DNA from 2 places in the Amycolatopsis sp. SID8362 genome. Region 1 is predicted to be linked to the other one. Evidence: predicted binding sites of a transcription regulator. Region 1 holds the regulator's gene; the other holds the start of a gene.
What was found. Region 1 encodes HspR, which represses chaperone genes until heat shock. Its sites were predicted from a motif close to ANNTTGAGTNNNNNNNACTCAANNT; they were not measured.

Region 1 (15,498 bases):
CGCCGATCACCACCGTGCGCGGCCCGACGCGGTCGACGAGCCGGCCGGCGAGCGGCGGCACGACGAGGCCGCCGACGGTGCCGAGCGTGACCGCCGTGCCCGCCATCGCGAGCGGCACGCCGACCACCTGGGTCACGTAGACCAGGGCCAGCGGGAGGAACAGACCCGAGCCGAAGTTGTCGATCCCCAGCGCGCACAGCAGTGCGACCCGGCTATGCGTCACCCACCGAAGGTAACCCCGGAAAACGCCGACCGGTCAGGACCGAACGGAGACTTTCCCGCGCGCGAAAGGCAACTGCGAGTGTCACTCCGGCGGCACTGCGTCACTTGACCGGGGCGGCCGGGCATTCGGTGCTGCCGAGGGCACGGCGGAGGTCCGCGTTCATCCCCGCGAGCCGCTCGGTGAGGTCGGTGACGCGTTCGTCGTCCCAGCCACCGAGCGCCTTTTCCATGAATTCGAGGTAGTTGGCGCGCCAGCGGGCGAGTTCGGCCCGGCCCTTTTCCGAGACGCTCACCAGAGACGCCCGGCCGTCTTCGGGCGCGGGACGGCGGTCGACCAGCCCGGCGGCGGAAAGCTGGGCGATCTGCCTGCTCACCACGGACAGGTCGACGAACCGGCGCTTCGCCAGTTCGGACGGCCTGGCCTCACCGTTCTTCGACAGGTCCGAGAGCAGCATCGCGGCCGCCGGGTGCAGCCCCGGCTCGCTCTGCCAGGCTTGCATGATCCAGGCGTGCTGGAGCTGGGAAGCGGTCTTCAGCTCGCGCATGAGCTCGACCCGGACGTCGTCGTCGATGTCGTCGAAGCCCATCGGCACCTCCCTTAGTTGTGCAATACAAGTTTATTGCCGGACGCTTGCTCTGGGCAACCATCCGATCGGTGAGGTCGCCCACCCGCGGCTCGGGGGAAATACACCCGGTCGGAGCAACAATGCGGGCAAAAGGCCGCCCGGCGGCTACCCTGCGGACGGGCCGTGCGCGTGGCGCGTTCGGGTGACGTTGAGTGACGAGGTGGCAGCAGTGGCGATGGACCCGGGAGGCGGTCCCCGACCCGTGAACACCCGCGCATGACAGCCGACTCCGTCAGCCCGCTCCCGCGGTCGTCGACCTCGCGTGAAGCTCCCGCCGCGGTCGCCGCGATGGTCAAGCTCATCCGGGACAGCTGGGCCAAGTCCGAGCCGTACATCGCGGACATCTCGCAGTTCTTCTACGGGATGCTGTTCACCCTCGCCCCGACCACGCGCGACTTCTTCCCGATCAACATGGAGATCCAGCGCGGCAGGCTGGTGCGCGCGCTGGTGCACATCGTGCAGATGGTGGACCGGCCCGACGACCTGGCGCCCTTCCTGCGCCAGCTCGGCCGCGACCACCGCAAGTTCGGCGTGGTGCCGCGGCACTACGAAGCGGTCGGGACGGCGCTGCTGGCGTCGCTCAAGAACCACCTCGGCCGGGAGTGGACGCCCGAGGTCGAACGGGCGTGGGCCGAAGCCTTCACGATCGCCGCGCGCGCCATGCAGGACGCGGCCGCGGCCGACCAGAACCCGCCGTCGTGGCAGGCCACCGTGGTCGAGCACCGGCGGCTGACCTGGGACCTCGCCCTCGTCCGGCTGCTGCCCGAGCAGCCGGTGCCCTACCACCCCGGCCAGTACATGAGCGTCGAAGTGCCGCAGCGGCCGCGGCTGTGGCGCTACCTCTCCCCGGCGAACGCGCCGCGTGAGGACGGCGGCATCGAGTTCCACGTCCGCGCGGTCGACGGCGGCTGGGTCTCGCGCGCCATCGTCAGCCACACCCAGCCCGGCGACGTCTGGCGGCTCGGCCCGCCACTCGGCAGGCTGACGGTCGACCGCGAAGCGTCACGGGGCGTGCTGATGGTCGCCGGCGGGACCGGCATCGCGCCGCTGCGCGCGATCCTCGACCACCTCGCGCTGTGGGGCGAGAACCCGAAGACACACCTCTTCTACGGCGGCCCGGCCCGCGAGGACCTCTACGACCTCGAAGAACTGCGCGCGCTCGCGGCCACCAACCCGTGGCTCACCGTCACGCCGGTGGTCGAGCGCGGTGGCGACGTCCCCGGGTTCGAGCAGGGGACGCTGGCCGAGGCCATCACGCGCTACGGCGCCTGGCCCGGCCACGACATCCTCGTGTCCGGCTCGCCGTCGATGATCCGCGCGACGGTGTCGCGCATGCTCGTGGCGGGCAGCGCGCTGGACCAGATCCAATACGACCCGTTCACGATCGACTGATTCGTTTTCACGCACCGCCAGATCGAGTTGACCGCTTGTGGCCAAATTGGTCCGTTCGAGCGGGACCGCGCGGAATCACGCGCATCTGCACGGGAATACGCCTAGAGTCGGGAACCCTCGGGGGCGGTACCGCGACAGCGACGCCGCATGGACGGCGCTTTTACCTGTGCACGACTGGAGATTACCGTTCCCGATGAATGCTGAATCCGTGAAGATCTCCACGGCGCCCGAGGCACTTCCCGTTTCGGCCGTGGAAGGTCGCGAACTCGCTCGATTGATTCGTGAAAGTTTTGCGGCCGTCGAGCCGAGAGCCGATGAACTGGCGCAATACTTCTACGGCGTGTTGTTCGTGATCGCGCCCGATTGCCGCGATCTGTTCCCGGTGACGATGACGACCCAGCGGAGCAGGCTGCTGCGCGCGCTCGTGTACGTCGTGCAGATGGTCGACCGACCCGACGAGCTGGTCACCTTCCTCGGGCAGCTGGGCCGCGACCACCGCAAGTTCGCCGTCGTCTCCCGCCACTACGACGCCGTCGGGCTCGCGCTGATCGCGGCGCTCAAGCGGTTCCTCAAGGAGAAGTGGACGCCCGACGTCGAAGCGGCGTGGACCGCGGCGTACGGGCTCATCGCCAAGACCATGCGCGAGGCGGCCCAGGCGGAGACCGGGCCGGCGGCGTGGTCGGCGACCGTGCTGGAGCACCGGAAACTCGCCCGCGACGTCGCGCTGGTGAAGGTGCGCACCGAGGGGCTCCTGCCGTACCGCGCCGGCGGGTACGTCAGCGTGGAAGTGCCGCAGCGGCCGCGGTTCTGGCGGTACCTGTCGCCGGCGAACGCGCCGCGCGGCGACGGCAGGCTGACGTTCCACGTGCGCGCGGTGCCCGGCGGCTGGGTCAGCGGCAGCATCGTCAGCCACACGAGACCGGGCGACGTCTGGCGCCTCGGCCCGTCGATGGGCGCGCTCGACGTGCGGCCGACCACCACCAAGCGAGGGCTGCTGCTGATCGGCGGCGGCACCGGGATCACGCCGTTGCTCGCGATCCTCGACGACCTTTCCCGGTGGAAGCGGAACCCACCGGTGCACCTGTTCTTCGGCGGCCGAAGACCGGAGGATTTGTACGCTTTGAACGATCTGCGCCGGCTGGCCGCGACGTCCGAATGGCTGACGGTCACCCCGGTCACCGAAGAAGGCGCGCTGGCCGGCGGCGACCGCGGCACGCTCGCGCACGCGGTGACCCAGCGGGGCTCGTGGAAGAACCACGACGTCCTCGTTTCCGGGTCGCCGCCGATGATCCAGTCCACCATCGCCCAGCTGCTCGCCAAGGGCATCGACCTGGAGCGGATTTCGTACGATCCGTTCACCCTCGATTGAACGCGCTATCGTCGCCTATATGGAGACGACGATTCCGGTTTCGGACGGCACCATCGGCGGCTACCTGGCGGAGCCCGCCGGCGACGGGCCGCACCCCGGCGTGGTGCTCATCCACGACGCGTTCGGGCTGAGCCAGGACACGAAGAACATCACCGACCGCTTCGCCGCCGAGGGATACTTGGCGCTCAGCCCGGACATGTACTCGCGCGGGGGCATGCGCCGCTGCGTGCGCCGGGTGTTCTCGGACATGTTCGCCAACCAGGGGCGCAGCTTCGACGACATCGAGGCGTCCCGCGCACTGCTCGCCGCCCGCCCGGACTGCACGGGCCGGATCGGCATCGCCGGCTTCTGCATGGGCGGCGGCTTCGCCCTCGTCGCGGCGTCGCGCGGGTTCGAGGCGTCGGCGCCCTACTACGGCCAGCTCCCGAAGAACCTGTCGGTGCTCGACGACGCCTGCCCGGTCGTCGCCAGCTTCGGCAAGAAGGACTTCGGGCTGCGCGGCGCGGCGGCGAAGCTCGAGACGGCACTGACCGAGCGCGAGATCCCGCACGACGTCAAGGAGTACCCGGACGCGAGCCACGGGTTCGCGAACAAGGTCGACGTCGCGCTGCCGCTGAACCTGCTGCTCAAGGTCGTCGGGTTCACCTACCACCACGAAGCGTCGGAAGACGCGTGGCGCCGAGTGACGTCTTTCTTCGGCGAACACCTGCAGCAGCCGTCCCGACCTTCGCACTGAGCCGAGCGGAGGAGCGAAATCGTCGAACGGCGGTAGTTCGTTGACCGTTGTGCCCGAATCGACTTATGGTCTAGACCACATCTTCCCCGGATGTGCTCGTTCGTCCTCCCTCCGGAACAGAGCTGTTCCCCCTCGAGGAGCCGAAATGACCTGGAAACGAAAGCTCTTCGCGGCCGCGGCCGGTGCACTGCTCGCACCGGTGCTGGTCGTGGTCCTCCCCGCCGCCACCGCGAGCGCGCACGGTTACGTGTCCGACCCGCCCAGCCGCCAGGCCAACTGCGCGGCCGGGAAGGTCCCGAACTGCGGCGAGATCATCTACGAGCCGCAGAGCGTCGAAGGCCCGAAGGGGCTGCGCAGCTGCAACGGCGGGCTGTCCCAGTTCGCGCAGCTCAACGACGAATCGAAGGCGTGGCCCGCGAAGTCCGTCGGCAGCACGGTGACGTTCAACTGGGTGTTCACCGCCCGCCACTCGACGACGAACTACGAGTACTACGTCGGCAACACGCGCGTCGCGGTCTTCAGCGGCAACAACCAGCAGCCGCCGCCGACGCTGTCGCACACGGTGAACCTGGCCGGGTACTCGGGCCGGATCAAGGTGCTGGCCATCTGGAACATCGCGGACACGGCCAACGCGTTCTACAGCTGCGTCGACCTGCAGGTCGGCGGCGGGGGCACCACGCCGCCGCCCACCACCACGCCGCCCCCGACCACGACTCCGCCGCCCACCACGACCCCGCCCCCGACGACGACCCCGCCGTCGACCGGCACCTGGTCGGCGGGCACGGCGTACCAGGCGGGCGACGTCGTGACCTACAACGGCGTGAGCTACCGCTGCCTCCAGTCGCACACGGCGATCGCGGGCTGGGAACCGCCGAACACCCCGGCCCTCTGGCAACGCCAGTGAGACTGGTCTTGGCCGTCGTCGCGCTGCTGCTGACCGGATGCGGCAGCGGCGCGACGCCGGCCACCCCATCGCACAACGCGGCCGACGTGATGTTCCTGCAGATGCTGATCCCCCAGAACGAGCAGGGCATCGAGATCGTCCGCCTGGCCGCGAACCGGCCGGTTCCGGCGTCGCTGAAGGAGCTCTCGGCGGCGATCGAGGTGACGCAGCGGACCGAGGTCGACCAGATGAAGGGCTGGCTCCGGGCGTGGAACGAGCCGGAGTCGATGGCCGCCGGGGCCCACGCCGGCCACGGCGGCATGAAGATGACGTCCCCGGACCTGGTGGGCGCCCTGAAGTCGGCCCCGGACCCCGAGTTCACCCGCAAGTTCCTCGACGTGCTGACGGGCCAGCAGCAAGGCGCGGTGGAGCTGGCCCAGACGGAGAACGGAACTTCCGGCGGCGTGCACCCCGAGGTCCGCGACCTCGCCCGCCGGGTGATCGAGTCGCGGACGGCCGAGGTGAAGCAACTGCTGAACTTCAAGACCTGACCCGCGGCGCGGAACCGCGGGCAGCCGGGAGGGGCTGCTCGCGGTTGCGCCGGTTATTCACTTGGCCGCGTCCGGCCCCCATTGCGGACCCGCCGCTGACGGCGGCGCACCCCCTTTTTTCTGCCCGCCGTTCCGGTCCTCGCCGGGCGGCCGCTTCCGTGCTGCCCGGCTCCCTCCTGAGCCGCGGAGCCACCTTTGTCTTCCCCTGTTTTCCTTCGCCTGCCCACCTGCGCGCGGAAAACGTCGGCGTCACCCTGGGTTCACGCCGGGTGCTGCACGACGTCAGCGTCACCGTTTCCGCCCGGTCGCGGCTGGCGATCGTCGGCGAGAACGGGCGTGGCAAGACCACGCTGCTGCACGTCCTCGCCGGCCTTCGCGCGCCTGACCACGGTGCCGTCCACCGGACCGGCACCGTCGGGCTCGCGCGGCAGGCGCTGCCGTTCCGGTCCGGTGAGACCGTCGGGACGCTGACCACCGAGGCGTTGCGGGACGTCCACGCCGCCCTGCGCGCGCTCGACGTCGCCACCGAAGACCTCGCGCGGTCGGCCGAAGGCGCCGAAGAGCGCTACGACGAGCCCGGCAACCACCTCGACGCCGCCGGACTGGCGTTCCTCACCGCCCGCCTGCGCGGGCACGACGGCGGGGTCGCGCTGGTCAGCCACGACCGGGCGCTGCTGGCGGACGTCGCGACCGAGTTCCTGGACCTCGACCCCAGCCAGGACGGCCGCCCGCGCCGGTACGCCGGCGGCTACGACGCCTGGCAGGACGGGCGCCGCCGCGATCGCGAGCGGTGGGTGCAGGAGCACGAGGAACAGCAGGACACACGCCGGCAGCTGACCGCCGCGGTGGCGCAGGCCCGCGACCGGCTCAGCACCGGCTGGCGCCCGGACAAGGGCACCGGACGGCACCAGCGCCAGACCCGCGCGCCCGGCGTCGTCCAGGCGCTGAACCGGGAACGGGCCGCGCTGGAAGCCCACCGCGTCACCGTGCCCGAACCGCCGTTGTCGTTGCGGTGGCCCGATCTCGGCGCTCCCAACGGGGCGGCCTTGGTCCGGGTGGCGGACGTCAGCGTCGACGGCCGCCTCGACGGCCCGGTTACGCTGACCCTCGACCACGGCGCCCGGCTGCTCGTCACCGGAGGCAACGGCGCCGGCAAGTCGACGCTGCTGTCGGCCATCGCGGGTTCGCTCCCGCCGACGACCGGCTCGGTGCGGCACCTGGCCGGCGCGCGCGTGGCGTTGATCGGCCAGGAAGTCCCGGCCTGGCCGGAGGATCTGACGGCTCGCCGGCTCTACGAACGGGCCGGCGTCCCGTTTTCGGCGATGGGTCTCCTGGACGCCGAAGCACTGCGCACCCCGGTCGGGCGGATGTCGCAGGGGCAGCGACGCCGGCTGGACCTCGCACTGCGGGTGGCCGGACGGCCGGACGTGCTCGTCTTCGACGAGCCGACCAACCACCTGTCGGCGACGCTCGTCGAGGAGCTGACCGAGGCCTTGCTGACGACCCCGGCCGCGGTGGTCGTCGCGACGCACGACCGCCGCATGCTGGCGGACCTGGCGGCCTGGCCACGGCTGGAGCTCTGACGCGAGAAGGCCTCCCCGGTCGCCCGGGGAGGCCTTCTCGCGTCATGTGTTCAACGGCGCTTGGGCCGCCAGACCACCATCGCCGTCTGCTGGTTGAGCGGTACCAGGTCCCGGCGGTAGGACGCGTGCGCCGCCGCCGCGGCCTGTTCGCCCGCGACGTACGCCGCGGCCAGTTCTTCGGTCAGCTCGGTGATCCGGGCCCGCAGCGCGTCGACCTGGTTCTCCAGCTCGATGATGCGCTTGATGCCGGCCAGGTTGACGCCGTCCTCCTGCGACAGGCGCTGGACTTCGCGCAGCAGCGCGATGTCCCGCATCGAGTAGCGCCGCCCGCCGCCGGAGGTGCGGCCCGGCGAGACCAGGCCCTGCCGGTCGTAGGTGCGCAACGTCTGCGCGTGCATCCCGGCGAGCTGTGCCGCCACCGAGATGACGAACACCGGGGTCTCTTCGTCGCCTTCCTGGGGGATCCCGCCGAACATCCCACTCACCTGCCTTCGAGCAGCTCAGTGATCTCGGGCCGGGGGTCGTGCCCGGCCATCGCTTCGGCGTACGCCTGCAGAGCTTCGCGCGCCTTGTCGTCCAGTTTGGCGGGAATCGCCGCCTGGAGGGTGACGAGCAGATCACCTTGCGAACCGTCCCGCTTGGCGATGCCCTTGCCGCGCACGCGCAGCACCCGTCCGCTCGCCGTGCCCGGCGGCACCTTGAGCGAGACTTTGCCTTCGAGCGTCGGCACCGTGATCGTGGTGCCCAGCGCCAGTTCCGTGAAGTCCACCGGCACGGTGATCGTCAGGTCGAGCGCCTTGCGCCCGAACAGCGCGTGCGGGGCCACGTGCACCCGGACGTACAGGTCGCCCGCCTGCGCGCCACCCCGGCCCGGCTCGCCCTGACCGGCCAGCCGGATCCGCTGGTCGTCGTCGACGCCCGGCGGGATCCGGACGGTCAGCGTGCGAGTCCGCGTGCTGACGCCTTCGCCGCCGCACTCGGGGCACGGGTCGTCGATGATCGTCCCGCGGCCGCGGCAGTCGCGGCACGGCTCCGAGAACGCGAAGGCACCCTGGCTGCGGCTGACCAGCCCCGACCCTGAACAGGTCGGGCAGGTCCGCGGCGACGTGCCCGGCTTCGCGCCGTTGCCACCGCACGTCGAGCAGGTCGCCGGGCTCGACAGCCGCAGCGGCAGGGTCGCGCCCTTGACCGCCTCGGTGAAGTCGATCCGGACGTCCGTCTCGACGTCGGCACCGCGCTGCGGCCGGTTCGCCGTCGCACCCGCCGAAGCGCGGCCACGGCCGAACAGCCCGCCGAGGATGTCCCCGAGCCCGCCGAAGCCGCCCTGCTGGCTGGCGCCGGCCTGGCCGAAGATGTCGCCGACGTCGAAGCTGCCGGTGCCACCGCCGCCGGGGAAGTTGAACCCGCCCCCGCCGCCGAAGAGCCGCCGCGCTTCGTCGTACTCCTTGCGCTTGCTCGCGTCGGAGAGCACGCCGTAGGCCTCGGAGACCGCCTTGAACTTCTGCTCCGCGTCCGCGTTGCCGGCGTTCGCGTCGGGGTGGTTCTCCTTGGCCAGCTTCCGGTAGGCCTTCTTGATCTCGTCCGAGGTGGCGTCGGAAGAGACGCCCAGCTCACGGTAGAAGTCCTTACCGATCCATTCCCGTGCGCTCATCGGGCGTCTCCTCCTCCCACTTGAACCGGATACCGCTACTGCTGCTGTTCATCGACTCCGCCGCCGAGTGGCAGCTCGCCACCGACGGGCGGGTCCACCGGGGCCGCGCCGGGCTCGTGGTCGGTCACGCCGACCAGCGCCGCCCGCAGTACGCGGTCCCCGAAGCGGTAACCGCGGCGCATGACCACGGTGACCGTCGGGCCCGCCACGTCCGGCGAGGTGTTGTGCTGCACGGCCTCGTGCACGCTCGGGTCGAAGGCTTCGCCCTCGGCGCCGAACGACTCCAGGCCCGCGCGCTGCAGCCCGCCGATCAGCTTGTCGCCGACCGACTTGAACGCCCCGGTGAGGTCACCGTGCTGCTCGGCCCGCTCGAGGTCGTCGAGCAGCGGCAGCAGGTCGTTCACCACGGACGCCTTCGCGCCGAGGACGACCGCCTCGCGGTCGCGCTCGACCCGCTTGCGGTAGTTGGCGTACTCCGCCTGCAGGCGCTGGAGGTCGGCGGTGCGCTCGGCCAGCTCCTTCTCCACGTCGGAGACCACGGACACCGATTCGTCCACAATGGACTCGCCGAGCGAGGGGCCCGCGTGCTCCACGGGCTCCTCTTCCGGCTCCGGCGCGGCGTGGGCCGGACCGGGCGGGCGGACCTGCCCGGTCTGGGGGTCCACCCGACGCCGATCCCGCACGACCACCGGCTCCTCGGGGCCTCGGCCCTGGTTCTCGGATTCGTCGTAGCTATGGGTCACTTCTTCTCGTCCTCTTCGACGATCTCGGCGTCCACCACGTCATCGGCCTTGGCCTGGCCGCCGGCTGCACCGGCGTCCCCGGCCGCCCCCGCGGCACCTTCGGCGCCCGGCGCACCGGCGTTCGCGTTGGCGTACAGCGCGGTGCCCAGCTCCTGCGAAGCGGTGTTCAGCTTCTCGATCGCCTCGCGGATCTTGGTCGAGTCCGTGCCCTTCAGGGCTTCGTTGGCCTCGTCGATCGCGGACTTGACCTTGCCCTTGAGCTCCTCGGGCAGCTTGTCGTCGTTGTCCTTGAGGAACTTCTCGGTCTGGTAGACCAGCGTCTCGGCCTGGTTGCGGGTCTCGGCCTCTTCGCGACGGGTCTTGTCCTCCTCGGCGTGCGCCTCGGCGTCCTTGACCATGCGCTCGATGTCGTCCTTCGGCAGCGCGGAGCCACCGGTGATCGTCATCGACTGCTCCTTGTTCGTGCCGAGGTCCTTGGCGAGGACGTGCACGATGCCGTTCGCGTCGATGTCGAAGGTGACCTCGATCTGCGGCACGCCACGCGGGGCGGGCGGGAGACCGGTCAGCTCGAACATGCCGAGCTTCTTGTTGTGCGCGGCGATCTCGCGCTCACCCTGGAACACCTGGATCTGCACCGACGGCTGGTTGTCGTCCGCGGTGGAGAAGATCTCCGAGCGCTTGGTCGGGATCGTGGTGTTGCGCTCGATGAGCTTGGTGAACACGCCACCCTTGGTCTCGATGCCCAGCGACAGCGGGGTCACGTCCAGCAGCAGGACGTCCTTGACCTCACCCTTGAGCACACCGGCCTGCAGCGCCGCGCCGACCGCGACGACCTCGTCCGGGTTCACGCCCTTGTTCGGCTCGCGGCCGCCGGTCAGCTCCTTGACCAGCTCGGACACCGCCGGCATGCGGGTGGAACCACCGACGAGCACGACGTGGTCGATGTCGCCGACGGCGATGCCCGCGTCCCGGATGACGTTGTTGAACGGGTTGCGGGTGCGCTCGAGCAGGTCCGAGGTGATCTTCTGGAACTCGGCGCGGGACAGCGTCTCGTCGAGGAACAGCGGGTTCTTGTCCGCGTCCACGGTGATGTACGGCAGGTTGATGCTGGCCGAGTTCGAGCTGGACAGCTCGATCTTCGCCTTCTCCGCCGCCTCGCGGATGCGCTGCAGCGCCATCTTGTCCTTGGTCAGGTCGATGCCGTTCGTGGCCTTGAACTTGTCGACCAGCCACTTGACGATGCGCTCGTCCCAGTCGTCACCACCGAGGTGGTTGTCACCGGAGGTCGCGCGGACCTCGACGACGCCCTCGCCGATCTCCAGCAGCGAGACGTCGAACGTGCCGCCACCGAGGTCGAAGACCAGGATGGTCTGTTCCTTCTCGCCCTTGTCCAGGCCGTACGCCAGCGCGGCGGCGGTCGGCTCGTTGACGATGCGGAGCACGTTCAGGCCGGCGATCTGCCCGGCCTCCTTGGTGGCCTGCCGCTGCGCGTCCTCGAAGTACGCCGGGACGGTGATCACCGCGTCGGTGATGGTCTCGCCAAGGTACGCCTCGGCGTCGCGCTTGAGCTTCATCAGCACCCGGGCGCTGATCTCCTGCGACGTGTAGTTCTTCCCGTCGATCTCGGTCTTCCAGTCGGTGCCGATGTGCCGCTTCACGGACCGGATCGTCCGGTCGACGTTCGTCACGGCCTGGTTCTTCGCCGGCTGACCGGTCAGCACTTCGCCGTTCTTGGCGAAGGCGACGATCGAGGGGGTGGTCCGGGAGCCTTCCGAGTTGGCGATGACCGTCGGCTCGCCGCCCTCAAGGACGGCGACGACCGAGTTGGTCGTGCCGAGGTCGATGCCGACCGCTCGCGCCATGGTGCTTTCCTCCTGTGTAAGCCTGCTATGTTCGTGACCTGCACGTTCGTCCCCGCCTTGAGCGGGTCCCTGGCAAGTTTAGTCTGGTCTTCGCGTGCCTCGTCAAGCCGGACTTGAGTCGACTGCGCTCAACCTTCGTACTCAGCCTAACGAGGCCGCCCCGGTTCTTGTTCCCGGGTTCAGCGGCAGAGTCGGCGAGAACCCGGTGTGAGCCCGCTCACCAGGTAGTCCACCTCGGCCGCCCGGGCGCAGGCCGAGTTGAACAGGCCCGTGTGGCCGTCGTCGAGGCGGGTGAGCAGCGCCGAACCGTCGATGCTCGCCGCCAGGCCGCGGGCCCAGGACAGCGGGGTCGCCGGGTCGTGGGCGCCGCCGACCACCAGGATCGGCGGGGCGCCGTGGACTGGGTGCGGCCACGGTGGGTTCTTCGCCGGGATCGGCCAGCCGGTGCAGCCGCTCGTGAAGTCCCAGTACTCGGAGTACCGCCAGCTGTGCGGCGCCACCGCGCGAAGCACCCCGGCCGTCGCGCCCATGTCCACCGGCCCGGTGAACGGCGACGGGAAGTCGTGGCAGCCGATCGCCCGGTAGGCCGCGTAGATCGGGGACTGGAACTGGTTGCGCTCGGTCAGCCCGCGAGCGTCCGGGAACTCCCCGCCCGCCGCGGCCAGCGCCTTGCCCAGCGCGGGCCACTCGTCCCGGAGGTAGAGGTGGTTGTAGACCCCCGCCGAGACCTCGTCGGCCGTCGCGTGGCGCCCCAGGTCGCTCGACCAGATCGCGCCACGCGCCGCCCGGCCAACGACGTCGTCGTAGAACCGGAGGACGTCCCGGCCGTGCAACGCGCACCCGGCCGAGCCGCGGCACCAGTCCGCGAACCGGACCAGCGCGTCCTCGGTCCCCGCGGCCTCCTCGAGGATCGCCTGCCGCAGCGGCCGGCCGTGGTCGACCGCGCCGTCCAAAACCATCGTGCGCACCCGGCCGGGGTGCGCCGACGCGTAGACCGCGCCCAGCTCCGTGCCGTACGACAGGCCCAGCCACGAGATCTTCGGCTCGCCCAGCGCGACGCGGATCGCCTCGATGTCTTCGGCCGCGCTCCGCGTGTCCGCGTTCGCCAGCAGCGGACCGGTGCGGGCCAGGCAATCCTCGCCCGCCTCGCGGTTGTGCGCCACCAGCGCCTCGAACTCCGGCCGGGACGCGGGGAACCGGTTCAGCGCCGGATCCCACAACGACGGACCGCACGCGATGCGCGGCGTGCTGAACCAGTCCCCGCGCGGGTCGAAGCCCACGACGTCGAACCGCTGCCGCAGCCGGGCGAGATCCGGCGAGGCCAGCCCGCCGAACTGCACGAACCCGACCCCCGAGCCACCCGGCCCGCCCGGGTTCACCAGCAGCGAGCCAATGCGGTGCGCCCGGTCGAGCGCGGGCAACCGGGTCAGCGCCAGCCGCGCCGACCCCAGTTCCGGTTGTGCGCGGTCGATCGGCACGTCGACCGACGCGCATTCCGCCGTCGGCTCCTGCTGCGTGGCACAAGGTCTCCACGACAGCGAAGAAGCTTCGGCGACGGCCGGCACCACCGCCATGAGCACGACCACCGCGACGGCCGCCGAAATCCGGCGCAGATCCATGATGCGTTTCCTCCCCCTGCACGCCGTCCTTCGGCGCACCCCATTCCTAACAGCGACCCCCGACAGGATCAGGAGCGCCGGGTGGTCCAGGAGGAGAAGTAGAAATCGGAGTTCCCTTGCCGCACAACGACTTCCGCGGGCGTACCCACCCAGGAAGTCACTCGATAGTGGGAATCCACGGCGACCGGCACCCCCTGCGCCGGCGTCGCCGCGGACTCACCCCGCGCGAAGCCGACGACGCCGAACATCGCGACCGCGCCCAGCAGCGCGGCAGCCAGCACGCGCCGTTCGATCTTGCCCATCGGAAAATCCCCCGTAGTAAGGAAAAAGTCAGGCCGCGCGGACCGTGACGCTGCCGCTGTCGGTCGTGAGGTCGAGCGTGTGCGCCGCGGACCCGTCGGCCGGGACGCCGATGTCGCGGTGCCCGCTGTCGCTGCCACCGACAACGCGGTAGGGCCCGCCCGGCACGGTCACGTCGACGCTCCCGCTGTCGGCCTTCACCTTCACGTTGTTGGCCTGCTCCAGCGAAAACTCGACGCTGCCGCTCTCGGACGTCACGTCGACCGGGCCGCGCACGCCCTTGCCCTCGATGCTGCCGGAACTGGCGTGCACCTGGACCTCGCCGACGTTCTCCAGGTCGATGCCGCCGCTTTCCAGCCGCAGCTTCACCAGGCCCGGCACGTCTTCGACCTTGGCGTGCCCGGAGTCGGCCTGAACGTCCACACTGGCCACCCCGCGGACGTCCAGCCCGCCGGAGTCCAGCCTGCCGCTGACCGGCACCCCTTCCGGCACGACGACCTCGAAGTCGACCGAGCAGTTGTTCCCGCAGTCGGTGAGCACGAGCTGGTCGCCGTCGACGCGGTAGAACGTGTCGCCCGGCTTGCCCCGCCAGTGGTAGTTCACGGACTGGTGCACGGTCGACGGCCCCGAGCCGGTGCGGATCTTCACCGAACCCGAGTCGCCTTCCAGCTTCACGCTGCGAATCGTCTCCGACAGCGTCTTGCTGTTCTCGAAGTCCGATCCCCAGCCCCAGCCGAACGCGGTCGCCAGCCCTACGCCGATCAGGACGATGCCACCCAGAGCCAATAGCGGGCGCGCCATGGTCGTGGTCCCCTCAGTGTTGTTTCCTCTGCATCGAGAACGTTATGGCCGGGGTGGGACCGAGTACATGGGGGTAACCCCCCGAAGAACCCTGAGATCCGTCCCTGACACGCGGGGGCGGTGCCGGGGGCCTAACCTGGCGCAAGTCTCCAGTTCCGTGATCAGGAGGATCCATGCCGCAAGCACCCGGCCCGTACGAATCCCTGCCCGACGTGCCGTCGTTCACCCTCCGCAGCACCGACGTCGCCGACGGCGAAACCCTGGCCACGCCCCACTTGTCCGGCATCTTCGGCGCCGGCGGCGAGGACCGGTCGCCGCAGCTGTCGTGGGAGGGCTTCCCGGCGGAGACGAAGAGCTTCGCGATCACCTGCTACGACCCGGACGCCCCGACCGGCAGCGGCTTCTGGCACTGGGCCGTGTTCAACGTCCCGGCGTCGGTGACGGAGCTGGCGTCCGGCGCCGGCGACGGCTCGGGCCTCCCCGAAGGCGCGGTGACGCTGAAGGGCGACGGCGGGGTCAAGCAGTTCCTCGGCGCCGCGCCGCCGCCCGGGCACGGCCCGCACCGGTACTTCTTCGCGGTGCACGCGCTGGACGTCGACAAGCTCGAGGTGCCGGAGGACGCGACGCCGGCGTTCCTCGGCTTCAACATGTTCGGGCACACTCTGGCGCGCGCCGTCCTCACGCCGGTGTACGAGAACAAGGGCTGAGCGTTTCCGCGGCCCGGCACCGGCCTGACCGGCGCCGGGCCGTTTTTTGTCGGTGGCCGATGACACACTGCGGTCATGGCACCACCCAACGCGACAACCGTCCGCCGTGACCGATTCGTAGTCGAAAGCCCTGTTCAGGCCGGGTTACAGTCCTGCTCCGAGGCTTGCGGCGCCGAAGCCTCCCAGGGGGAAGGAACCGACGTCGATGAGCGGGTTCGTCGCCGCGGCAACGGGTTTTCCGGCCGTGCTCTTCAGCTTCCTGCTGGTCGTGGTGGTCGGCTACTGGCTGCTGGCCCTGCTCGGCGCCATCGACCTCGACCACGGCCACCTCTTCGACGACGGGTTGTTCGCCGGGTTCGGCGGCGTTCCGCTCGCCATCTCCCTCTCGCTGCTCACCACGTTCAGCTGGTTCCTCAGCCTCGCCGGCACGGTGGTGCTCGAGGCCGTCCACCC
Region 2 (15,498 bases), on a different contig from region 1:
CCGGGGCGCCGTAGCCGACGACGGTCTTCCCGTCGTTGCGCGCCTCGATCAGGAACTTCAGCAGGTCCAGCCGCACGCGGGTGACGCGCTCGGCGAACTCGGTGTACCCGGACAGCTCGTGCAGCCCGGCCGCCTTCTCGCGCTCCAGCACGTCGGTCATCCGCTCGCTGGGCTCGCCCGCCACCTCGGCCGGACGCGCCCACAGCCGGATCGACCCGCCGTGCGTCGGCACCAGCTCGACGTCGACCACGGTCAGGCCGCCGGTCGCGAGGGCCCGGCGCGCGGATTCGACCGTGTAGTACTGGAAGTGCTCGTGGTAGATCGTGTCGTACTGGTTCTTCTCGATCAGCGTGAGCAGGTGCTGGACCTCGATGGAGACCCACCCGTCGTCGGCGACCAGCGCCCGCAGGCCCTTGGTGAAGCCGAGGACGTCGGGGATGTGCGCGTAGACGTTGTTCGCGGCGACGAGGTCGGCCGGGCCGTGTTCCTCGCGCACCCGGAGGCCGGTCTCTTCGGAGAGGAACGCGGTCAGGGTGGGCACGCCGGCGTCGCGCGCGGCTTGCCCGACGTTCACCGAGGGTTCCACGCCCAGACACCGGATGCCGTGCCCGACGACGTGCTTGAGCAGGTAGCCGTCGTTGCTCGCGACCTCGACGACGAAGGACTTCTCGCCGAGCCCGAGCCGCTCGACCGCGCCGTCGACGAACCGCTTCGCGTGCTCGACCCACGACGTCGAGAAGGACGAGAAGTAGGCGTACTCGGTGAAGGTTTCGTCCGGGTCGATCAGCGGGGGGATCTGGGCGAGCCAGCAGTCGGTGCACACCTTGAGGTGGAGCGGGAAGGTGGCCTCCGGCTCGTCGAGCTGTTCGGCGGTCAGGAATCGCTCACACGGCGGAGTCGCGCCGAGGTCGACGACGCCGGCCGTGTTTGTCGAACCGCAGAGTCGACATGTGGTCATCTACCAGGCTCCTTGGCTCGCGGTCGCGATGTGCGCTTAACACGTCGAGCAGGGGTGGATCGCCGTTACAGCGACGCGGGAGCCGCTCGTGGACCGATTCGGAACCGCAACCTGAATGGCCTAATAGTGGTGAAGATCACGCATCGTGCCGGATCGTACCCGTAACGTCCACAGTGGACCGGTCTTAGGCTGGCCGGATGACTTCGGAGCCGACACCCCGTCCGAGCGGGGTCGCGGGCGTGGTGCTCACGATCCGCTTCCTGACCGAGCTGGCCCTGCTGGGCGGCCTCGCCCTGGCGGGCTCCCAGCTCGGCACCGGGGTGGCGCTGGCGATCGTCGACGCGGTCCTGCTCCCGCTGGTCGCCGCCGCGCTCTGGGGCCTGTTCATCGCCCCGCGTGCCCGCCGCCGCCTCCCGGAACCGGCCCGCTTCCTGGTGGAGTTCGTCCTGTTCGCGGGCGCCGGCGCGGTGCTCGTGCTGGTGGGGTGGCCGGTGAGCGGGATCGTCCTCGCGGTGGCCGGCATCGGCATCGCGGCGCTGACCCGCGTCTTCGCCAAAGACGGCTGAAGCCCTCCGCGCCGGAATGGCGCAGAGGGCTCAGGCAAATTGCCGAACGGAAATTGCTCAGCCGATCTTTTCCGCGGCCGGGATCACGTCGGTGCCGAACTTCTCCAGCACCGCCGGGTTGTGGACGTGCGGGACCATCCCGAGCGCCACGTCGATACCCAGGCCGTGCAGCCGCTCCAGCTCCTTCAGCAGCTCGCCGGACTTCGAGCCGTCCTCGCCGATGTCGAGGATGTGGTAGACGGTCTTGGTGATCGAGTCGTAGTCGCGGCCCTCGTTCTCGCAGTGCTGCTTGAGGACGTCGAGCTTGTGCTCCAGCTCCGGGCTGTTGAACAGGTTGCACTGGTCGGCGTACTTCGCGACCAGCCGCAGCGTCTTCTTCTCGCCCCCGCCGCCGATCATGATCGGGGGACGGGGGTCGGACAGGGCCTGCGGGACGTTCAGCAGCCGCGTCGCGTCGAAGTGCTTGCTCTTGAACGGCTCGTCGCCGTCCGCCCACATCCCCAGCACGTACTGGAGGTTCTCCTCCAGCAGCTCGAAGCGCTCCGCGACCGGCGGGAACGGGAAGCCGAGGCCGCGGGACTCGTCCTCGTTCCAGCCCGCGCCGATGCCGAGGATCGCGCGGCCGCCTGACAGCACGTCCAGGGTCGTGATCGCCTTGGCCAGCAGGCCCGGGTGGCGGTAGAGGACGCCGGTGACGACGGTCAGCAGCTTGGCGCGCTCGGTGTGCGCCGCGATGAAGCCGAGGGTCGTGTACGCCTCGAGCATGTCGTTCTCGACGGGGCCGACCCCGCCGATCTGGAAGAAGTGGTCCATCACGGCGATGGAGTCGAAGCCCGCGTTGTCGGCGGTGCGGACGACGGCGGCCAGGTCGGCGCCCAGCGCGGACGCCCCGTTCGGCCAGGTGAAGTCGGGGATCTGCAGTCCGAGTTTCATGCTTTCCGACCGTATACCTGGAGTTGCCCCAGCCGCGGGCTCAGAAATCGCCGACGACCGAAACCCGGCCGTTCAGGGGATCGGTGACCCACACCGCGCGCGTGCGCTGGTCGACCGCGACGTCGCCGGGGTTGACGCCCAGCGACAGCTCGCCGGTCAGCGTTCCGGTGGCGCCGTCGACGCGGCTGAGGCCGTTCTGGCCGCCGTTGGTGTACACCGTGTTCGTGCCCTGGTGCACGGCCAACGCGGAGGATTCGCTGCGCAGCAACACGGTCTTGCGCTCGGTGTGCGTGGCCGCGTCCACAATGGACATGTGGTGGATGCCGGAGTTCGCGACGTACACCGTGCCGCTCGCCGCGTGCACCGCGACGGCCGTCGGCCGCGCCCCGACCTTCACGCTGGCCACGAACTTGCCGCTGTCGATCGAGAACACCTCGACCGAATCGGTCGCCGTGCTGGCGCAGTAGGCCAGCTTGCGGCCGGGGTCGACGGCGATCCCGGCGAGGCTCGGCTTCGGCCCCGGCACGAGGGCCGCCAGCGTGCAGCTGACGCCGTCGAGCACGGCGAGCGTGCCGGTGGCGGCGCTCGCCGCGTAGACGCGGTTGGCCTGCTCGTCCACCGCCAGCGTGGCCGCGCCCGTCCCGGCGCCGATCACGCTCACCAGGTCGTGCGTGCGGCCGTCCAGGACCACGACGGTGCCCGCCGGCGGGTTCGCGACGTAGATCCGGCCGGCCTCCGGGTCGACGGCGACGTCGCCCGGCTCGCCGCCGACGTGGACCAGCGCGACCACCGATGCGCTGCCCGGGTCGACGACGGACACCACCCCCGCCTCGGGATCGGCGACGTAGGCGAGCCCCGTGACCGGATTCACCGCCACCCCGGTCGGCGTGCCGCCGACGTCGATCGAGCGGACCTCTTCCGCGCGCGCCGCCGCCGGCAGGACCAGAGCGCCGGCACCGGCTGTGACCAGGGCGAACAGGGCCCTCCGGCCTATCGGGCGACCTCGCATCGGCGCCTCCGCTCGTGATCAACTCGCCTTCCGAGCGTAACCCGCGCGATGCTCACGCGAAGGAACTTCGCGTCGCCCGATCGCGTTGTTTCCGATGGGTAACCCACTTCCAGAGCGGACGGAGGCGAGCGCGCGTGCACGGGCACCAGAACGGACTCAAGACGGCGTTGCTGCTCGGCCTGCTGTCGGCGATCATCATCGCGATCAGCGGGCTCTTCGGCCGCGGTGCCCTGGTCATCGGCCTGCTCATCGCGCTGGGGATGAACGCCTACGCGTACTTCAACTCGGACAAGCTGGCGCTGCGCGCGATGCGGGCGCGGCCGGTGTCCGAGGTCGAGCAGCCCGCGATGTACCGGATCGTGCGCGAGCTGGCGCAGGTCGCCCGCCAGCCGATGCCGCAGCTCTACCTGAGCCCGACGGTCGCGCCGAACGCGTTCGCGACCGGCCGCAGCCCGCGGCACGCGGCCGTGTGCTGCACCACCGGCATCCTCGACCTGCTCGACGAGCGCGAGCTGCGGGCCGTGCTCGGGCACGAGCTGTCCCACGTCTACAACCGCGACATCCTGATCTCGTGCGTCGCCGGCGCGTTGGCCAGCGTGATCAGCGTGCTCGCGAACATCGCGCTGTTCTTCGGCGGCAACAACCGCGACGGCAGTCCGCTGGTCAGCCTCATGTTGATCTTCGTCGGGCCGATCGCGGCCGCGGTGATCCGGATGGGCGTGAGCCGGTCGCGGGAGTACCAGGCCGACGCGTCCGGCGCCGAGCTCACCGGCGACCCGCTGGGCCTGGCCTCGGCGCTGCGGAAGCTCGACGCGGGCACGCGGGCGCGGCCACTGGTCGCCGAGCCGCAGCTGGTGTCGCAGTCGCACCTGATGATCGCGAACCCGTTCCGCCCCGGCGAGGGCCTGAGCAAGCTGTTCTCGACCCACCCGCCGATCGCCGACCGGATCCGGCGGCTCGAGGAAATGGCCCGCCGCGGGCCGGGCGGCTTCTAGGCCGACGCCCCCGCCGCGACCGCGACCGCCTTGACGTAGTCGCCGTAGCCGGACTTCGCCAGCTTCGCGCCCAGCGCGTAGCACTCGTCGGCGTCGATGAAGCCCATCCGCAGCGCGATCTCCTCCAGGCACGCGATGCGCACGCCGGTGCGGTGCTCCAGCACCTGCACGAACTGGCCGGCTTCGAGCAGCGAGTCGTGCGTGCCGGTGTCGAGCCAGGCGAACCCGCGGCTGAGCTCGACCAGCGTGGCCCGGTCCTGCCGCAGGTAGGTCAGGTTGACGTCGGTGATCTCCAGCTCGCCACGCCGCGACGGCTTCAGCGAGCGCGCGATTTCGACGACGTCGTTCTCGTAGAAGTACAGCCCGGTGATCGCCTTGTTCGAGCGCGGCTTTTCGGGCTTTTCTTCGATCGTGCGCAGCTTGCCGTCCGGGCCGACCTCGCCGACGCCGTAGCGCTCGGGGTCCTTCACCGGGTAGCCGAACAGGACGCAGCCGTCGAGCTCGCGCACGGCCTGCTGGAGGCGGCTGGAGAAGCCCTGGCCGTAGAAGATGTTGTCGCCGAGCACCAGCGCCACGTCGTCGTCGCCGATGAAGTCCGCGCCGATCACGAACGCCTCGGCGAGCCCGTTGGGGCTGGGCTGCTCGGCGTAGGAGAACGAGACGCCGAACTGGTCGCCGCTGCCCAGCAGCCGCCGGAACATCGGCAGGTCGGTGGGGGTGGAGATGATCAGGATCTCGCGGATCCCGGCCAGCATCAGCACCGAGATCGGGTAGTAGACCATCGGCTTGTCGTAGACCGGCAGCAGCTGCTTCGACACCGCCTGGGTGATCGGGTGCAGGCGGGTCCCGCTGCCTCCGGCCAGCACGATGCCCTTCATGAACTGCCTCCCTCTCTTCGGCCACGACTGCGTCCCCACCCTACGGGCTGGGCCGGCGCGGCCGATCGAGAAGCGCTAGAAGGCCGGTCCTTTGCCGAAGTAGGCCTTGCAGCCCAGGTTGTACTCAGTGGCGATCTCCAGCACGTTCTTACCGTCGTCGACCGGCAGCAGCGTCGAGGAGTAGTTGGGGCAGAAGTTGTTGTAGATGCCGGTGATGTGCACGGGAGCGGGCAGTTCGTACCAGTGACCGGCCCCGAAGTTGTCGTTCGCCAGCAGGACCTGGCCGTTGTTCGGCTGCGGCTTGCCCTTGGCGTTGGTGTAGATCTGCCCGACCATGACGATCCGCACGCCGTTCGGGCCGCCGGGGAACAGCGTGATCGTCTGCGCGTGCTGGAAGTAGTTGCCGTTGGCGGTGGTGACGCGGGTGCCGGGGTCGGCGGGGTCGCCCCAGTTGGCGCCGTCGGCCGAGATCTTGAAGTACGGGTCGCAGTAGCGGTCGCGGTAGTTGCAGATCTCGTAGGCGAAGTAGTACCGGCCGTCGGGCAGCCGCCGGATGATCGGCATGCCGGGCCGGACGCGGTCGGGCGGGATCGCCATGGTGAGCTGCTTGGTGCCCCAGGTCACGCCGTCGGTCGAGGCGACCCGGTTGAGCACCTGCGCGTACTTCGGCGCCTGCGTCTCGTCGGCGTAGTGCAGCCAGAGCGTGCCGCCGGCGTCGACGGTGAACTCGGGCTCCCAGATGCCGTCGATGTTGTGCGACCGCGCGGCCTCGGACAGGAAGCTCCACGCGCGGCCGCCGTCCTTGCTGGCCCAGATCCGGATCCCGACGCGGCGCTGCGGCCCGGCGTCCTGCCGGTAGGACGCGGCCCACAGCAGCGTGCCGGCGCGGAGCTTGCCGACCCGCTGCGGGAGCTCGTAGACGGTGCCGCAGCACATGCCGTACCGCCCGTCGGGGTCGTGGATCTCGCCGATCTTGTGGAACGACTCGCCTTCGTCCGTGCTCTCCATCACCGGCGTGAACTTGCCACCGGCGTCTTCGCTGGTCAGCGTGGCGATGATGCGCCCGCGGCCGATGATCGAGTGGTCGAGCCGGATGAGCCGCGCGTACGAACCGTAGCCGGGCACGAGCTGCTTGCGCTCGGCCGCGCTCGCGGGCGTGAGCAACGTCGCGATGAGCGTCAGCGGCAGCACGAAGACGAGAAACCGGCGCATCCTGACCCTCTCCACGGCGTGACCGCGCGATTACAACACGCTGATCGGGTCCACCGTGGACAGTCACACGGCCCATTCGCACGTTCGGGGGGTTTGCTGCGCGCCATCGGGTGACCGGTTGCGGCGCGTGACGGTAACGCGGAGGTGGGGTCGGTCGAAAGATCACCGGAGGGGGAATGATGAAATTTCGGCTGTTCGGCGTCCTCGTGCTGGCACTCGCGGCGGGGTGCGCACCCGGCAGCGGCTACGGGACGATCGAGACCGCGTCCGGCGCGTCCGTCCGGATGCCGACCGCGACCTCGACCGCGCCCCCGGCGCCGCGCGAAGTCCCGACGGAGACCCACACGGGCAAGGGCAGCGGCGAGTTCGAGACCAGCTGGCCCGCCGACCAGATGGGGTTCTTCACGTTCGACTGCCCGAAGTGCACGTCCAACGTGATCATCGACTCCGACGGCGGCGAGCACGGCCTGGTCAACGCGATCGGCGCGTACAAGGGCACGACGTGGCTGAACACGTACGAGGACCGCCCGACGAAGCGGGTGACGGTCCACGCGAACGCGCCGTGGACGGCGACGATTTCGGACTACCGCAGCCTCCCGATGACGGCGCCGGGGCAGGAGTCTTCGGGAAAGGGCGAAGCGGTGCTGCGACTGCCGGAGGGCGTGTCGCGGGTGCGGTTCGCGGCGAAGACGCGGGGGAACATCGCGCTGTGCATCCACGCGGGGGAGTTCCGGGACCTGCTGCTGAACCAGATCGGGGACGTGCAGGTGGAGCGGGACGTGCGGGGGCCGGGGTTCCTGAAGGTGGATGGGTACGAGGCGAGCTGGACGTTGACACCGTCTTGAGTGGGGAGCCGGACGAGCGCGGAGGCGAAGTTGTGGCCGTTTACCACGACACGCGGGTGCACGAGGATTTCGCTCAGTGCGCGCAGCGGTTGTTCACGATGGTCAAAAGCGCACGCGACGCGAACCCGGTCGACCGGCAGAGCACTTTGGGGTCAAGAAGAAGGTGGCGACCCACGCGTGGGCGCTGCACCGCGCGCTCGAGGAGCTGACCCGGCACGTCGGCGAGTGAGTGGAGTCACAGCCCTATTGAGTCGGCACCCGGAGCCGGGTGCCCGCAGCGACGTCAGCGGTAGTTCGTAAACTGCGTCCTGCCTGGGGTAACGGCGTAGTGCGGGGCTCTGAGCTGCGGGTTTGTGTCCGTTGATGGTCGTCGTTGATTGTCGCTGGTCGGTGGCATCTGTACCGGATTTGTACCGGTATCCTCGGCTCATCAAACCCGTTGCTTGCTCGGCGGTAACGCTCTGCAATGTAGATTGGTTAGGATCCATGGCACCAGAGAGCACGAAGGTCGAGCACGGAGAGCAAGAGGTCAAGCCTCCTCCTGATTCGAACGTGGAGGAAAAAGAGGCACCGGCGTCCGGTGCTCCCTCTCGGGCGACCGTGATATTCAGGTATTTTCGATGGACCCTGGCTGTCGTTTTGGCGACAGGGTCGGTTGCTCTTGTGGTGGCAAGTTACTGGTATGCGCCTTTGAGGATCTGCCGGGACGTCACTGTTGTGGGCTTGCCGAAGCCAGTATCCTGCTCTCCGTGGGCGCTTGCCGACCTGTTGCCTCTGCTGATTCCATCGGTTCTGCTGCTATTTCCCGAACTCGGGGAATTGACCATCATGAATGTGTTTTCGCTAAAGCGGAAGACTGAGGTTCAGCAAAAGGAAATCGACGCCACGAAGACGCGTCAAATAGACCTGGAGTTAAGATTCGCGAATCAGGTTGCGACATTGACTGCTGCGCAGAACCTTACTCAGAACTTCTACAATACCCCTGGTGATGCGAAAAAGGTTGCAGAGGAAGTCGATCAGGAAGAGGCGGCTGGTCGTCGTGGTTCTGCAGCTGAAGACTACGCAAACAGAGGTGATCCATACGACGCGGAAGAGCAGGAGATGCTCCGCGAGATGGACTCCATGATTGTAGAGCTTCTGCGCGAGTGGGATACGATCGATGTGAGAGTTAACCCTCGACGTGGCGTTCTCGGTCAGCTTACCTCGCGGGATAGGGAGTCAATAGCCGGTTTCAGTCGACGTCATTCGCGCTCAATTAACACGATTCGCGCGGTTCGGAATAGTGTTGCTCATGGGCAGGGAGTTCCGTACGCGGACTTAGCGGGGGCGCTTGACGGCGCGAAAAAGCTCAATTCATTGCTAAATAGTATGGGGATTCCTCCGTTTTAGGCGGATTCGATGTAAGTGGCTGGTCTCTCGGCATCTCGTCGACCTGGCGCAGCCCGATCACGTCGGGTCGAAGGGGCACCTTCGCGCGTCGGTGACTGAGCTCCGAAACGCCCCCTTGACGCGGCGTGATAGCCCTTCGGGAGGTCGGCGAGATGTCGTCTGGCCCACACCGCGCCCACGGTGACGCTCAACACCTACGTCGGCTACTGGCCGGACTCGGTGGACCAGACGCGGACGCTCGTGGACTCCGCGCTCGGTTGTACCGACGTTGTACCCACGGGCACCTGAAACCAGATACCCGCAGGTCAACGAGGGTGAATCACCGGTAGTTCGTGAACTGCAGCGCGATCTCGAAGTCCTTGCCCTTCAGCAACGCGATCACGTCCTGCAGCTGGTCCTTCTTCTTGCCCGACACCCGCAGCTGGTCGCCCTGGATCTGGGCCTGGACGCCCTTCGGACCTTCGTCGCGGATGAACTTCGCGATCTGCTTCGCCTTGTCCGAGGCGATGCCCTGGAGGATCTTGCCGCCGATCTTGTAGATCTTGCCCGAGAGGGCCGGCTCGCCCGCTTCGAACGCCTTCAGGGAGATGTTGCGCTTGATCAGCTTCTCCTTGAAGACCTCGACCGCGGCCAGGGCGCGCTCCTCGGTCTCGGACTCGATCGCGATGGCCTCCTCGCCGGACCAGTTGATCGTCGTGCCCGTGCCGCGGAAGTCGAAGCGCGTTCCGAGCTCCTTGCTCGCCTGGTTGAGCGCGTTGTCCACCTCCTGGCGGTCGACCTTGCTCACGACGTCGAAAGAGGGATCCGCCACGTGTCCTCACACCTCGTACTCGCTTGTCAGGGGCCACCCAGCCTAGCCCCCACCGGGGGACGGGTATCCCGGTTGACCCCCGCCCGGACCCGTTCGGTAAGCTTCTCCCCGGCCGGTTCGCCCGGCCTTGGCGGGTTACCCGAGTGGCCAAAGGGGACTGGCTGTAAACCAGTTGGCTTACGCCTACGGGGGTTCGAATCCCTCACCCGCCACCCAGTGAAGAAGCCCCGTGACCTTGGCACACGCCAGGCGCGGGGCTTCTTTGCGTGGTGCGGCCAGACGCAGCGATGTGCAGCCGGATGCGGCCATCCGTGGGCCGGTACCGAAAGCACGCTGTAAGGCGTGCCCCTGCCGGAACTGCAGGACTTGTCCTAATCTGAATAGATGCCCGGGCCGCGGCCGATCAGTAACCAGTCGAGTTCGACCACTCTCCCCGTTCCAAGGCTGGCACGCCGAGTTCTGGGCGACTCCGTCAGTTGGTGGTTGTTCGGGGAATGGCCCCAGATCGGGCGGACGTTGTATGAAAGCCGGCTAAGATTCTTCTCCGCGTGGGACGGGCAGGGTTCGGTTGATCGCCTCGACGACATCGAGTGGTTACGGCGTCGGCGGCTGAAATTCGCCGGCATCGCAGCACTGACTGCCCTGGGGTTTCTCGTCGTCGTCGGCCTGATCACCTATTGGTCGATGCTGCCGGCCGAGGCCACGCCGTTGGTGCCAGCGCAGCCTGTCGACAACCGGTATCTGCCTTTCATCGCGGCAGGCGTGGCCGTCTTCTTTTGCTGCGGGGTCGCAGTGGTCGGCTATCAAGCGGTCAGAATCGGCGGGTATGGGCTCAGGTTCGTTCGAGGTGTCGACGTGCGCAGCCGGATCCGGTTCTATCGGTCCGTGGGCGCCGCACTCTCGGCCTGGGAACGCCGGGGCCGTCCGATTCGAGTTCTCCAGCTCGCCGGAGCGGCGGCGCGAGCGCTCTTCCTGGTGGTGCAGACCGAGCACTGGACCTGGGCGTCGCCGCCCGCGCTGGCAGACCGGGCAGCGCGCCTCGCTCGTCCCGTGCTGGACATCGAGGTGTCCGACCGGCCGACGCACGAGGAAGCCGGCGCCGTGTGCCGGTTCCTGATCGACGTGGCGATCGTGGTGATCGCCGGCCGGGAAGACCTGGTGCCAGAGGTTCGCCGGCACCACGGCGACCTCCGGAACCGACCCGCTCGCGACTCGGGCGCGACCGATCGTGAACTGCTGTTCCTGGATCCGATGCGTGATCGAACCCGTTGGGAAGTCCTGAAAGACTTCGTGTTCCCTTTGGCGTCCTGGCTGAGCTTCGCAGTTTCCGTCGCTGCCCTTTTTGTGGCACTGAGCCGTTAGCCCCCATCGTTCAATGATGGCTGGTTTTACGAACACATCGCCGCCCGCCGGCTGGCGAACGTACGCGAACGGCCGGTTTCCCAGGGGGAAGGGGAAACCGGCCGTTCGTCGGGTGGCGGCGCTCGGGGTTACGCCGCCTGGTGGACCGGCGTGGACGCCGGGGTCAGGGCGAGGTCGAGGACCTCGCGGACGTTCGCCACCGCGTGGACGTCCAGCTGGGCCAGCACCTCGGCCGGGACGTCGTCGAGGTCCGGCTCGTTGCGCTGCGGGATGATCACCGTCTTCATCCCCGCGCGGTGTGCGGCGAGCAGCTTCTGCTTGACGCCGCCGATCGGGAGGACCCTGCCGGTCAGCGACACCTCGCCGGTCATCGCGACGTCGGCGCGGACCACGCGGCCCGACAGCAGCGACGCCAGTGCCGTCGTCATCGTGACGCCGGCCGACGGGCCGTCCTTCGGGACCGCGCCCGCCGGGACGTGGACGTGGATGCCGCGCTTGCGGAGGTCGCCCACCGGCAGCTCCAGCTCCGCGCCGTGCGAGCGCAGGTAGGACAGCGCGATCTGCGCCGACTCCTTCATCACGTCGCCGAGCTGGCCGGTCAGCTGCAGCCCGGACGCGCCGGACTCCTCGTCGGCCAGCGACGCCTCGATGTAGAGGACGTCACCGCCGGCGCCGGTCACCGCCAGGCCGGTCGCCACGCCCGGGGTCGCCGTGCGCTGCGTCGACGCCGGGAGCGACGACTCGGGGATGTGCCGCGGGCGGCCCAGGTACGTCTCAAGGTCCGGAGCGTCCACCGAAAGCGGCAGCGACACCTCGTCCAGCGCCACCTTCGTCGCGACCTTCCGCAGCACCTTCGCGATCGTGCGGTTCGCGTCGCGCACGCCCGCCTCGCGGGTGTACTCGGCGGCGATCCGGCTGAACGCGGCGTCCGTCAGCACCACGTCCGTGGCGCCCAGGCCGGCGCGCTCCAGCTCGCGGGGGAGCAGGTGGTCGCGTGCGATCGTCACCTTCTCGTGCTCGGTGTAGCCGTCCAGCGTGACGAGCTCCATGCGGTCCAGCAGCGGGCCGGGGATGGTCTCGAGCGCGTTGGCCGTCGCCAGGAACACGACGTCGGACAGGTCCAGCTCGACCTCGAGGTAGTGGTCGCGGAACGTGTGGTTCTGCTCCGGGTCCAGGACTTCGAGCAGCGCCGCCGTCGGGTCGCCGCGGTAGTCGGCGCCGACCTTGTCGATCTCGTCGAGCAGCACGACCGGGTTCATCGAGCCGGCTTCCTTGATGGCGCGGACGATCCGGCCGGGCAGCGCGCCGACGTACGTGCGGCGGTGGCCGCGGATCTCCGCCTCGTCGCGGATGCCGCCCAGCGCCACGCGGACGAACTTGCGGCCCATGGCCTTCGCGACGGACTCGCCCAGCGACGTCTTGCCGACCCCGGGAGGGCCCGCGAGGGCGAGCACGGCGCCCGAACGACGCCCGCCGACCGGGCCGAGGCCCGATTCCGCGCGGCGCTTCCGGACGGCCAGGTACTCGATGATGCGTTCCTTGACGTCGTCGAGACCGGCGTGGTCGGCGTCCAAAACGGCCCGCGCGGCCGCGATGTCGTAGACGTCCTCGGTGCGCTCGTTCCAGGGCAGCTCCAGGACGGTGTCCAGCCAGGTGCGGATCCAGCCGCCCTCGGGGGACTGCTCGGACGTGCGGTCCAGCTTGTCGACCTCGGCCAGCGCGGCCTTCTTGACGGCGTCGGGCAGCTCGGCGCCCTCGACGCGGGCGCGGTAATCGTCGTCCTGAGCGGTTCCGTCGAGCTCGCCGAGCTCCTTGCGGATCGCTTCGAGCTGGCGGCGCAGCAGGAACTCCTTCTGCTGCTTCTCCATGCCCTCGGCGACGTCCTTGCGGATGGTGTCGGTGACCTCGAGCTCGGCCAGGTGCTCCTTGCTCCACTCGAGCGCCTTCTCCAGGCGCGCGGTGACGTCCAGCGCGCCGAGCAGCTCGAGCTTCTGCTCGGTGGACAGGTACGGCGCGTTGCCGGACAGGTCGGCGATCGCGGAGGCGTCTTCGACCTGCTGGACGGCGTCGATCAGCTGCCAGCCGCCGCGCTGCTGGAGGATCGAGATGACGACGGCCTTGTACTCGGCCGCGAGCTTCGCGGTCTGGTCGTCCGTGGTTTCGGGGGCGTCCTCGGCGTGCACCCAGCGGGCGGCGCCGGGGCCGTCGGCGATCCGGCCGACGAGCGCGCGGGACGTGCCGCGCAGCAGCACGGCGGCCTTGCCACCGGGCACGCGGCCGATGCGCTCGACCGTGGCGACCGTGCCGAACTCGGCGTATTCGCCGTGGACGCGCGGGACGATGAGGACCTCTGCCTTGGCGGTCCCGGTCGACCGGATGCCGGGGAAGGACGCCTGGGAGGGGGTGTTGGCCTGGGCGGACTCCACCGCGGCCCGCGTCTCGGTGTCGCTCAGGTCGAGCGGGACGACCATGCCCGGCAGCACGACGTCGTCATCGAGCGGGAGCACGGGCAGGAGGCGGGTGTCGGACATGTGCACTCCTCGGTTAGTTGAGTCTGCCTAGCTCAACTCTCCGATGGGTGTGTTTGTTTCCGATGGTGCGTTCGCCCACAGCGATCGGGGAAACCGCAGGTCAGCCGCCTGGCCGGGCCGCGATGCCGCACCAGGCGTACGGGCGGGCCTCCGCCTCCAGCGCGTTCAGCTTCCGGTCGGGCCGCCAGTCCGGCAGGTGCACGATGCCCGGTTCGAGCAGCGGCCAGTCACCGAACAGCGGCTCGATCTCTTCGCGGTCGCGCAGCCAGACCGGGTTGCTGGTCTTGCGGTACTGCTCGACGAACCAGCGCAGCCCTTCGAGCGTCTCGCCGCTGCCGTCGCCCTCGCTCATCTGCGAGATGGCCAGCCAGCTGCCGGGCGCGAGCTTTTCGCGGTACGCGGCGAGGATGCCCTCGGGGTCGTCGTCCGGGCCGACGAAGTGCAGCACCGCCATCATCATCAGGCAGACCGGCTGCGAAAAGTCGATGAGCCGCTTCGTCTCCTCCGCGCGCAGGACGGACTTCGGGTCCCGCATGTCCGCCTGGACGATGCCGGCCCAGTCGGTCGCCGCGCTCTCTTCGAGGATCAGCGTCGCGTGCGCCACGGCGACCGGCTCGTAGTCGACGTAGACGACCTTGGCGTCGTGCTCCTCGGGCAGCTCGGCCTCGACGACCTCGTGCACGTTCCCGGCCGTCGGGACGCCGGAGCCGAGGTCGATGAACTGCCGGATCCCGGCCCGCAGGGCGGCCCGCACCGCGCGGTTCATGAACTCGCGGTTCTGCTTCGAGCCGGGCCGCACCAGCGGCCACTGCTGCTCCATGCGCCTGCCGAACTCGCGGTCCACGGCCCAGTTCTGGGTACCGCCCAGGTACCAGTCGTAGATCCGGGCCGCGGACGGCTTCTCGGTGTCGACGCCCTCGGGCGCTCTCGGCGCGGAATCCCGCTGGTCGCTCACTCCCGGCTCCCCTCACTCTCCGGGCGCCAGCCTATAAGGACCGCGCGCCGCCGGTAATCCTCCTTTTGTTCAGCGCACGGCGGGGCGGCGCTGCCAGTACGTCCACAGCGGCCGGTACCCCTGCGCGTACCAGAACGGCGTCGACAGCGGGTTCGCCGCGGCGTGGTGCAGGAGGACGACGTCGGCGCCCTCCTCGTCCAGGACGTGGTGGGCGTGGGTGGCCAGCGCGGTGCCGACGCCGGACGAGCGCGCCGCCTCCGCGACGGCCAGCCACGACAGGTACCCGACGCGGGCCGCGGCGACGCGGTCGCTGATCCAGCCGGTCTCGCCCGGGTGCTGGACGCTCACCATGCCGAGCGGGCGGCCGTACAGCTCGGCGATCCACAGTGGCGGCTCCGGCCGGTTCAGCTGCTCGGCCAGGTCCTTGGCGAGGATGTCCTCGACGCCGGTGCGCCAGTTCACCGTGCCGTACTGGGCGTCGTAGGAGTGCAGCTCCATGCCGAGCGCGACCGCGGTTTCGAGGTCACCGGGCTCGGCGCGGCGGATCTTGACGCCCGGGGTGCCGAGCGGGGCCGCCGGGATCATCCGCTGGGCCGGCCGGACGGCGACCACCCGCAGCGGCGCGAACCCGTGGTGCAGCATTTCGCGCGCGCCGGCGGCGTCCCGGCTGGCGCGGGGGACGATCGCGGCGGTCTCGGTGTCGCCGTGCTCGGCGACCGCGCGCAGATGTTCATCCCATCGAGTGAGGAGGGCGTCGAGCGCACCGGCGGGCTGGGGTCCGGCGAGCTGGAGGTCGAGGCGGTGCTCGGTCAGCGCGCGCCAGGGCGCGTTGGGGGCGTCGCGGTCGACCTGGACGCGGGAAGCCAGCCCGGACGCGGCGGAGTCACCCGTCGCCACCTCCAGGACCACGGCGTTTTCGGCCGCTTCGAACGGGGTCGAGCCGGGGAGCAGGGAGTCCACCGCCGCGAGCCGTGCCGCGTGTTCGGTGGCGATCGCATCGCTGTGCATGGGGCACATTCAAGCGCTATCGCGGCGTGAGTGGGCAGAGGACCGC

Region 2: lon (endopeptidase La) is a predicted target of HspR. The motif match lies at 13,504-13,528, and genes of this name have one in related genera.

The regions. Positions count from the first base shown of each region.
Region 1 covers NZ_JAAGNB010001362.1:13-15,510, forward strand. Annotated here, with positions in the region: partial or broken gene G3I65_RS41435 (MFS transporter) at 1-223, opposite strand, end outside; gene G3I65_RS41440 (MarR family winged helix-turn-helix transcriptional regulator) at 324-809, opposite strand; gene G3I65_RS41445 (globin domain-containing protein) at 1,065-2,240, shown strand; gene G3I65_RS41450 (globin domain-containing protein) at 2,434-3,609, shown strand; gene G3I65_RS41455 (dienelactone hydrolase family protein) at 3,629-4,345, shown strand; gene G3I65_RS41460 (lytic polysaccharide monooxygenase) at 4,491-5,249, shown strand; gene G3I65_RS41465 (DUF305 domain-containing protein) at 5,246-5,779, shown strand; gene G3I65_RS41470 (ATP-binding cassette domain-containing protein) at 5,956-7,362, shown strand; gene G3I65_RS41475 (heat shock protein transcriptional repressor HspR) at 7,413-7,838, opposite strand; gene dnaJ (molecular chaperone DnaJ) at 7,844-9,013, opposite strand; gene grpE (nucleotide exchange factor GrpE) at 9,049-9,756, opposite strand; gene dnaK (molecular chaperone DnaK) at 9,753-11,618, opposite strand; gene G3I65_RS41495 (alpha/beta hydrolase) at 11,798-13,237, opposite strand; gene G3I65_RS41500 (hypothetical protein) at 13,306-13,539, opposite strand; gene G3I65_RS41505 (DUF4097 family beta strand repeat-containing protein) at 13,568-14,338, opposite strand; gene G3I65_RS41510 (YbhB/YbcL family Raf kinase inhibitor-like protein) at 14,512-15,045, shown strand; gene G3I65_RS41515 (hypothetical protein) at 15,251-15,498, shown strand, end outside.
Region 2 covers NZ_JAAGNB010001316.1:19,319-34,816, forward strand. Annotated here, with positions in the region: gene G3I65_RS40200 (class I SAM-dependent methyltransferase) at 1-958, opposite strand, end outside; gene G3I65_RS40205 (YrdB family protein) at 1,156-1,524, shown strand; gene G3I65_RS40210 (LLM class F420-dependent oxidoreductase) at 1,582-2,457, opposite strand; gene G3I65_RS40215 (YncE family protein) at 2,498-3,466, opposite strand; gene htpX (zinc metalloprotease HtpX) at 3,601-4,461, shown strand; gene rfbA (glucose-1-phosphate thymidylyltransferase RfbA) at 4,458-5,339, opposite strand; gene G3I65_RS40230 (sialidase family protein) at 5,415-6,551, opposite strand; gene G3I65_RS40235 (hypothetical protein) at 6,731-7,396, shown strand; gene G3I65_RS40240 (hypothetical protein) at 7,883-8,785, shown strand; gene G3I65_RS40250 (YajQ family cyclic di-GMP-binding protein) at 9,105-9,596, opposite strand; tRNA gene G3I65_RS40255 (tRNA-Tyr) at 9,726-9,808, shown strand; gene G3I65_RS40260 (hypothetical protein) at 9,981-10,958, shown strand; gene lon (endopeptidase La) at 11,087-13,489, opposite strand; gene G3I65_RS40270 (SAM-dependent methyltransferase) at 13,590-14,444, opposite strand; gene G3I65_RS40275 (GNAT family N-acetyltransferase) at 14,514-15,452, opposite strand.